DNA from 3 places in the Bacillus sp. M5A3_1b genome. Region 1 is predicted to be linked to each of the others. Evidence: riboswitches for the same ligand, from Rfam matches in the RefSeq annotation. Region 1 holds a riboswitch; each other region holds the start of a gene.
The links. A riboswitch is a leader RNA that binds a small molecule or an ion and turns the genes downstream of it on or off. The one in region 1 is predicted to bind S-adenosylmethionine.

Region 1 (2,271 bases):
CAAAAATGTTGGTGTGTATATTAAGGTATCGTCTTAAGTGTAAAAAGTAGGGTGTTCTCGGTATAATAACAAGTGGAGATAAAAGAAACTATAATGAGTAATAGCTGTAGATAAAAGGAGAAGAAGAGATGAAGAAGGTTTTGGGTATTGCTGTAATGGGAAGTATGCTCCTTCTAGCAGGGTGTAATGGAAATAAAGATACGAAAGAACCGAAAGAAACGGTAGAGCAATCTACTGAGCAAACAGAAGAGATGAAAGAATACCGTGCAGTACATGAAAAATACGATATGAAAATGAATAAAGAAATTAATAAAGCACTACAGTTATTTGAGGTGGCAAAAGAAAAGGGCGGTAAGGAAATAACGAATGCTACATATAAAGAAGATGTGCAAAAGGTAACGACTAGCATGTTAGAAGATATTGATAATATACGTAAAGAAATTCGTGTTCCAAAGTCGAAAGAGCAAGAACATGAGGTATACGCTGGTTTCTTGAATGAATCGGAACAAGCAATGAAAAAATTACAGAAGCTAGCTAAAGAAGAAGACTCATCATTGATTCGTGATATAGAAATTAACTTTGCAACAGCATCAACATACTATAAACGTTTTCAAGCAGAAACGAAAAAATAACTTTGCGTACGCGCAAGGTTATTTTTTCTTCTTATCATCTCCGTCTTCATCCTCGGATACTAATACCTTCTGTTCTTCGTGAAATGCAGAGATTGTTTGTCCGGTAAATATTATCGAATGGAGTATAAAAAGAAGTGATACGTTTCTTTTTAATAAAGAGTTTATAGAAGCTGATGATGACAAGTATAACGATTGTTAAGGGTAACTCTATAGTAGCAAGAAGTAAAAACTGATTTTTCTAAATATATCCAATTTGATTGACTTTTCATTTTTTCAGAATTATAATTCGAAATATACAATTTGAACCAAATAATAATATAGCAATTTACTTATCCAGAGAGGTAGAGGGACTGGCCCTATGACACCTCAGCAGCGGGTTCTGTAACAGGAACACCGTGCTAATTCCAGCAAGCAAGTCTTGAAAGATAAGTGATGGGCCTTTGTTTATTCAGCCTTGATCTTATTTTTTAAGATCAAGGCTTTTTGTATTTTAAGAAGCGGAAAAGTAATGGGAACAAATATGTCAATAAAACAAAGTAAATTCATTTGTTTAGGGGGTTATTGAAGTGTATGTTATTAAAAAACTATCGGTTATGGTGTTCACGCTATGGGTCATTACGACAGTAACATTTTTGATTATGCATATCATTCCTGGGGATCCATTTTCATCAGATGCGAAAATCTTTCCAGAGGAAGTAATACAAAATATGAGGGCGAAGTATCACCTCGATGAACCGTTATGGAATCAATATGTCGCTTATTTAGATGGCGTAGTTCATTTTGATTTTGGTGAATCTGTTCAATCGACGGGGCAAGGCGTATCAGAAATTATAACGACAGGATTTGGTCCATCAGCGATTATTGGTTTACAAGCACTTGTTATTTCATTATTAGTCGGAATTGCAGCAGGTACATTTGCAGCTCTCTATCATGGGAAAGTAATTGATTATAGTGTGAGCTTACTTGCGATTCTCGGTATTTCTATTCCAAGTTTTATTTTAGCACCATTATTTATACAAGTATTTGCTATACAATTTGAACTTTTGCCAGTAGCGTCTTGGGGCACATTCGAACATACGGTATTGCCATCCTTCGCATTAGCGTTAGGGCCAATCGCGGTTATTACAAGATTTGTTCGTTCTAATATGATTGAAGTTTTGCAGAGTGATTATATTAAGCTAGCGAGAGCGAAAGGCATCCCGATTAAGAAAATTATTATAAGACATGCTCTTCGAAATGCGATTGTTCCAGTACTTACATTTGTTGGACCGTTAATGGCTGGACTTTTAACAGGGACTTTCGTTATTGAAAAAATATTTTCCATTCCTGGTCTAGGAAAATATTTTGTGGATAGTATTTTTAACCGGGATTATCCGGTCATTATGGGAACAACGATTTTCTATAGTGCATTATTAATTTCTTGTATTTTCATTACAGATATTATTCACCGTATTGTTGATCCGCGTATTCGTTCTATTACGTAAGGAGGGGGGGCATTTAAATGGGAGCTTATGAAATCAATAAACAGTTATTAACGAATGAGGAGAAAAAAGAATTAACGATAAATAAAGATCAGCAAACGATTAGTCGGAAGAAGGAAGTGTTTCGCAAGTTTATATCAAACCCTATAGCAGTTTTA
Region 2 (2,271 bases), on a different contig from region 1:
GCATATGGTAACAATTCAATCGGAGATAACGCCGCAAATCCTGCTGCCGTTAACATTTGCGCACCATACGGAATTAACCCTTGCACACAACATGAGAAAAGATCTAATACACTCGCTGATTTACGAGGATCAATTTCATATTGATCTGCAATGTTTTTCGCAAGTGGACCTGTAAAAATAATAGAAATCGTATTATTCGCTGTACACATATTCGTCATACTCACTAAGCCAGCGATACCGAACTCTGCTCCTTTTTTCGAACGAATGTTACGAGTTAAAATATTCATTAAATATTGAATACCACCATTATATTGAATCAGTTCGACCATACCACCAATTAAAATAGCAAGTAATACTAACTCCATCATACCGCCCATTCCAGTCGTTACACTTTTAAAGAAACTCTCTAGCGTGTAACTCCCATCTAAAAGACCGATAACGCCGGATAGTACAGTTCCACCAGTTAACACAATAAGTACATTCCAACCAAGCAATGCTGTAATAAGTACTCCTGCATACGGTAAAATCTTTATCCAGTCAAAGCTATGCGCTTTAATCTGCGTGTCACTTCCTAAAGTAACGATTACTAATAGTACAATTGTAATAATAGCTGCTGGTAATACAATTAAAAAGTTCGTTTTAAACTTATCTTTCATTTCTGTTCCTTGTGAACGTACAGCTGCGATTGTTGTATCTGAAATAAATGATAAATTATCCCCAAACATCGCCCCACCAACAACAGTAGCCATCGTAAGTGCAATAGAGATATCAGTTTGCCCACTAATACCTACAGCAATTGGTGCTAATGCAGCAATTGTTCCCATTGAAGTTCCCATCGCTAATGAAATAAATGCCCCTATAACAAAAATTCCAGCTACGATAAATCCTTGCGGTAAAATGGATAACGCTAAATTAACTGTAGAATCAACGCCGCCCATCCCTTTTGCTGTTTCAGAAAATGCTCCTGCAAGTACAAAAATCAGAACCATAATCATAATATCCGGGTTCCCTGCACCTTTAGCAAATCGTTCTACTTTTACATTAAAACTTTCTTTACGATTCATCGCTAAAGCGACTCCTACAGCAATTGAAATTGCTACAAGTATCGGCAATTTATAGAAATCACCTGTAATAATTCCAGAACCAATAAATAGCGCCAAAAATATCCCAAGTGGTAATAAAGCCAAACCATTTCCTCTCGTTTCTTTCAAAGTACCATCTCTCCCTAGTTTCAACCTTTTCTAATGAATAACAAAAGACCTCTTCCAATGAGAAGAGGTCTTATACATCTATAAGGAACGCTCTTCTCATCTTTCAAGCACATGCTTGCTGGATTTGGCACAGCACTCTGAAATCGAGTCCGCTGCCGAGGCATCGTAGGGCCAGTCCCTCCGCCTCTCTTTATAAGAAGGTTTCATATTTATTTTTTAATAATAATTTCTTCCCTAACTTTACTCGCTTACAAAACAAAAGTCAATTATTTTTTGTATAGATTTTTTTGGTAATTATACAAAAATTTGAATACAACAATCATTTTAACTTTTTGATTTCTTCTTCCAATATTGAAATCCAATAAAATTCACTATTTTTTATTGCATCTATTATCCATTTCGTAGTGTACCAAGCTAACTCGTACTCTTCTTTTGTAACATCGCCACTTTTATAGGCGTCCTCTAGCTCATCTTCATCTAGTACATACATCTTACCGTTCGGTAATAACACTACATCTAAATATAAATCATCAAAATACGGTAAACCACGGTCATCAATTTTATATTCTTTCGCCACATCGATATAATATTGCACTAATTTTTTCTGATCATCTAACATAGCTGTAATCGCAAAGTTTTTCCCGTCTATAAAATATTGAATCCACGTATATTGATTCCCTGCGATACAAAGTTTTTTACCATCATATTCTTTACAACTAGGCTCTCTTACCTTTTTTATGTCTAATATTCCTAGCATTCCTTCTTCTACTTGCTTAACCGTATAATCCTTCTCTATTAGTCGCTTCCACGAAGAACCGTCACCATATTTACGTTTCATTACGTCCGCTTCCCTTCTATATAGAAAAGCCCCCACATATTATGTGAGAGCTTGTTCAAATTATAATTAAGCTGCTTGCTTATTAGAAATTTCTTTCAAATAAGCCTGTCCTTTTTCAGCGTCATACTGACCTTCCCACTTAGACATAACTACAGCTGCTAAAGAGTTACCTACAACGTTAACTGCTGTACGAGCCATATCTAAAATACGGTCAATACCAGC
Region 3 (2,271 bases), on a different contig from region 1:
CTACACGTTAAGTGCGTCAATACCGGAATATCGTGCTTCGTTAATAATGCCCCCATTGCCATATTCGAGATGCGAGGCGATGCTAATGAATTATCTGCTAGAGTAATAGCATCTGCCCCAGCTCTTTTCAATGCTCTTGCGCCTTCAAAAAATCGCTGCGTATCTAACGTTTTCGGTGGATCTAATTCCACTACTACTGTCGTTTGTTTTTTTGCTTTCTCTGCTAAAGTGACATGAGCTTTCGAACGTTTCTCATGTGTATGAACTACTTTCGGTCTTTGAATCGTATCCTTTTCTATTACAGGTGTAACATTTGCAATTGCACGTTTCATACTTTCAATATGTTCTGGAGTCGTGCCACAACAACCACCCAATAATCGGATACCTTGCTCAATAAATTTCGGTGTCATCGCTTCGAAATAAGCCGGACTTCCCTCATATACGTAGCGTCCCTCCACATAATTCGGGAGACCTGCATTTGGATATGCTGACAAGTAGCCATTTTGCGGAATCGATATCATTTTAAAAGCTTCCGTCATGTGAAGTGGCCCTAGTTGACAGTTCAATCCAACAACATTTGCACCGTAATCTAAAAGCTGTTTTAATATTTCATTTACATCATTTCCATTTTGAGTTGTACCTGCCTCATGCAATGCTAATTGAGCTACAATTGGAATATTCGTTTGTTTTCGTAACACCTGAACAGCATGAAGTAATTCAAACTCATCATAAAAAGTTTCTAATAGCAGTCCATCAACCTGTTCTTCTAGTAATGCACTTGCCTGTTCCAGTAACATAAATTCTCTTTCCATATCAGTTGTCGTAACAGCTCCGATATGTTTCATACCACCAATTGTTCCTAAAATTGCATTTCTGTCTGTAACAGATGCTTTCGCCAGTTTTACTGCGGCTCTATTAATTTCAGTAACTTGATTTTCTAAACCATACATACGTAATTTCGCTTCATTTGCTCCGTACGTATTTGTTTGAATCACATCAGCCCCAGCAGCTACATATTGCTTATGAATCGATATAATTAAATCTGGATCAGATATATTCAATTCTTCAAAACTACTTTGCAAACCATGTGAATGTAATAACGTCCCAACCGCACCATCACCTATTACAATTCCTTTTGATAATAAATCTAGTAATTTCACAAATCTCCCTCATTTCTATCAATATAAAAACCCCCTCTTCACTTTGAAGAGGGGGACATAATTGTTCCTCCTCTTATTATGCAAAACATTCGTTTTGCAGGTATTAGCACCGTTTCAAACATTTCGTTTGAAGGTTGCTGGGTTTCACAGGGCCTTTCCCTCCACCGCTCTCAATAAGAGTTTGTCTTTATTATTTTATTTATGTAGCTAAAAGGAAATACGTTCCCCTTTTAACAATGTTTGTTAATTTTTTAATAAATTTAGCATGCACAAATGCAAAAGTCAATGACACTTGCGGAAAAATAAAAATTATTTAAAATAAAGTTGCAATTCAATTATCTTTTGTTGTAAAGTTAAAAACATAATAAAATTTCATACGAACATTCTTATCTAGAGAGGTAGAGGGACTGGCCCTTTGACGCCTCAGCAACCATTAACATTTGTTAATAAGGTGCTAATTCCAGCAAATTGTGAAAGATTTGACAGATGAGAAGAAGACTCTATTCAAACCGAAAGCCTTCTTCTTTAGAAGGCTTTTTTTATTTTCCCCCGCTATTTGAGGGCAGTAAGATTCCCAACTCAAAATTCAGCTGGAACAAAGAAGTTAGGTGGGAATCAACTGCCCGTAAAAGCTCGATTGGTGAGGGCTGATAATCAGTGGGGATGAATCCCTCACTGATTAAAGTTTCACTTTACATTCACTTAATTGTTAATTTAAAAAGGAGGAATTTTCACATGTCAACTATTGAAACAAAACTAGCACAAATCGGAAACCGGAGCGAAACTACAACAGGAACTGTTAACCCACCTGTTTATTTTTCAACTGCTTATCGTCATGACGGAATTGGTAACTCTACTGGCTTTGACTATTCACGAACTGGCAATCCAACTCGTGGTCTTTTAGAGCAGGCAATCGCAGACTTAGAATATGGTGAACAAGGTTATGCCTGTAGTTCAGGGATGGCAGCTGTTCTCCTCGTCCTCTCCCTATTCCGTTCTGGAGACGAACTTATTGTATCTGAAGATTTATACGGGGGCACTTATCGATTATTTTCTGAGCACGAAAAAAAGTGGAATGTTCGATGTAGATACGTAAATACACAATCCATTA

Region 2: linked by a shared signal. The riboswitch ahead of ACLBWW_RS07865 (Na+/H+ antiporter NhaC family protein) and the one ahead of ACLBWW_RS25675 (ABC transporter permease) in region 1 are both predicted to bind S-adenosylmethionine.
Region 3: linked by a shared signal. The riboswitch ahead of ACLBWW_RS02885 (bifunctional homocysteine S-methyltransferase/methylenetetrahydrofolate reductase) and the one ahead of ACLBWW_RS25675 (ABC transporter permease) in region 1 are both predicted to bind S-adenosylmethionine.

The regions. Positions count from the first base shown of each region.
Region 1 covers NZ_JBKEZY010000013.1:70,129-72,399, reverse strand. The annotation lists gene ACLBWW_RS25685 (lipoprotein) at 129-632, shown strand; partial or broken gene ACLBWW_RS25680 (DUF3951 domain-containing protein) at 651-843, opposite strand; SAM riboswitch class I at 959-1,064, shown strand; gene ACLBWW_RS25675 (ABC transporter permease) at 1,199-2,116, shown strand; gene ACLBWW_RS25670 (ABC transporter permease) at 2,134-2,271, shown strand, end outside.
Region 2 covers NZ_JBKEZY010000002.1:326,329-328,599, forward strand. The annotation lists gene ACLBWW_RS07865 (Na+/H+ antiporter NhaC family protein) at 1-1,211, opposite strand, end outside; SAM riboswitch class I at 1,305-1,410, opposite strand; gene ACLBWW_RS07870 (DUF402 domain-containing protein) at 1,531-2,049, opposite strand; gene gltP (glutamate/aspartate:proton symporter GltP) at 2,116-2,271, opposite strand, start outside.
Region 3 covers NZ_JBKEZY010000001.1:541,877-544,147, forward strand. The annotation lists gene ACLBWW_RS02885 (bifunctional homocysteine S-methyltransferase/methylenetetrahydrofolate reductase) at 1-1,160, opposite strand, end outside; SAM riboswitch class I at 1,231-1,340, opposite strand; SAM riboswitch class I at 1,544-1,653, shown strand; gene metI (cystathionine gamma-synthase/O-acetylhomoserine thiolyase) at 1,896-2,271, shown strand, end outside.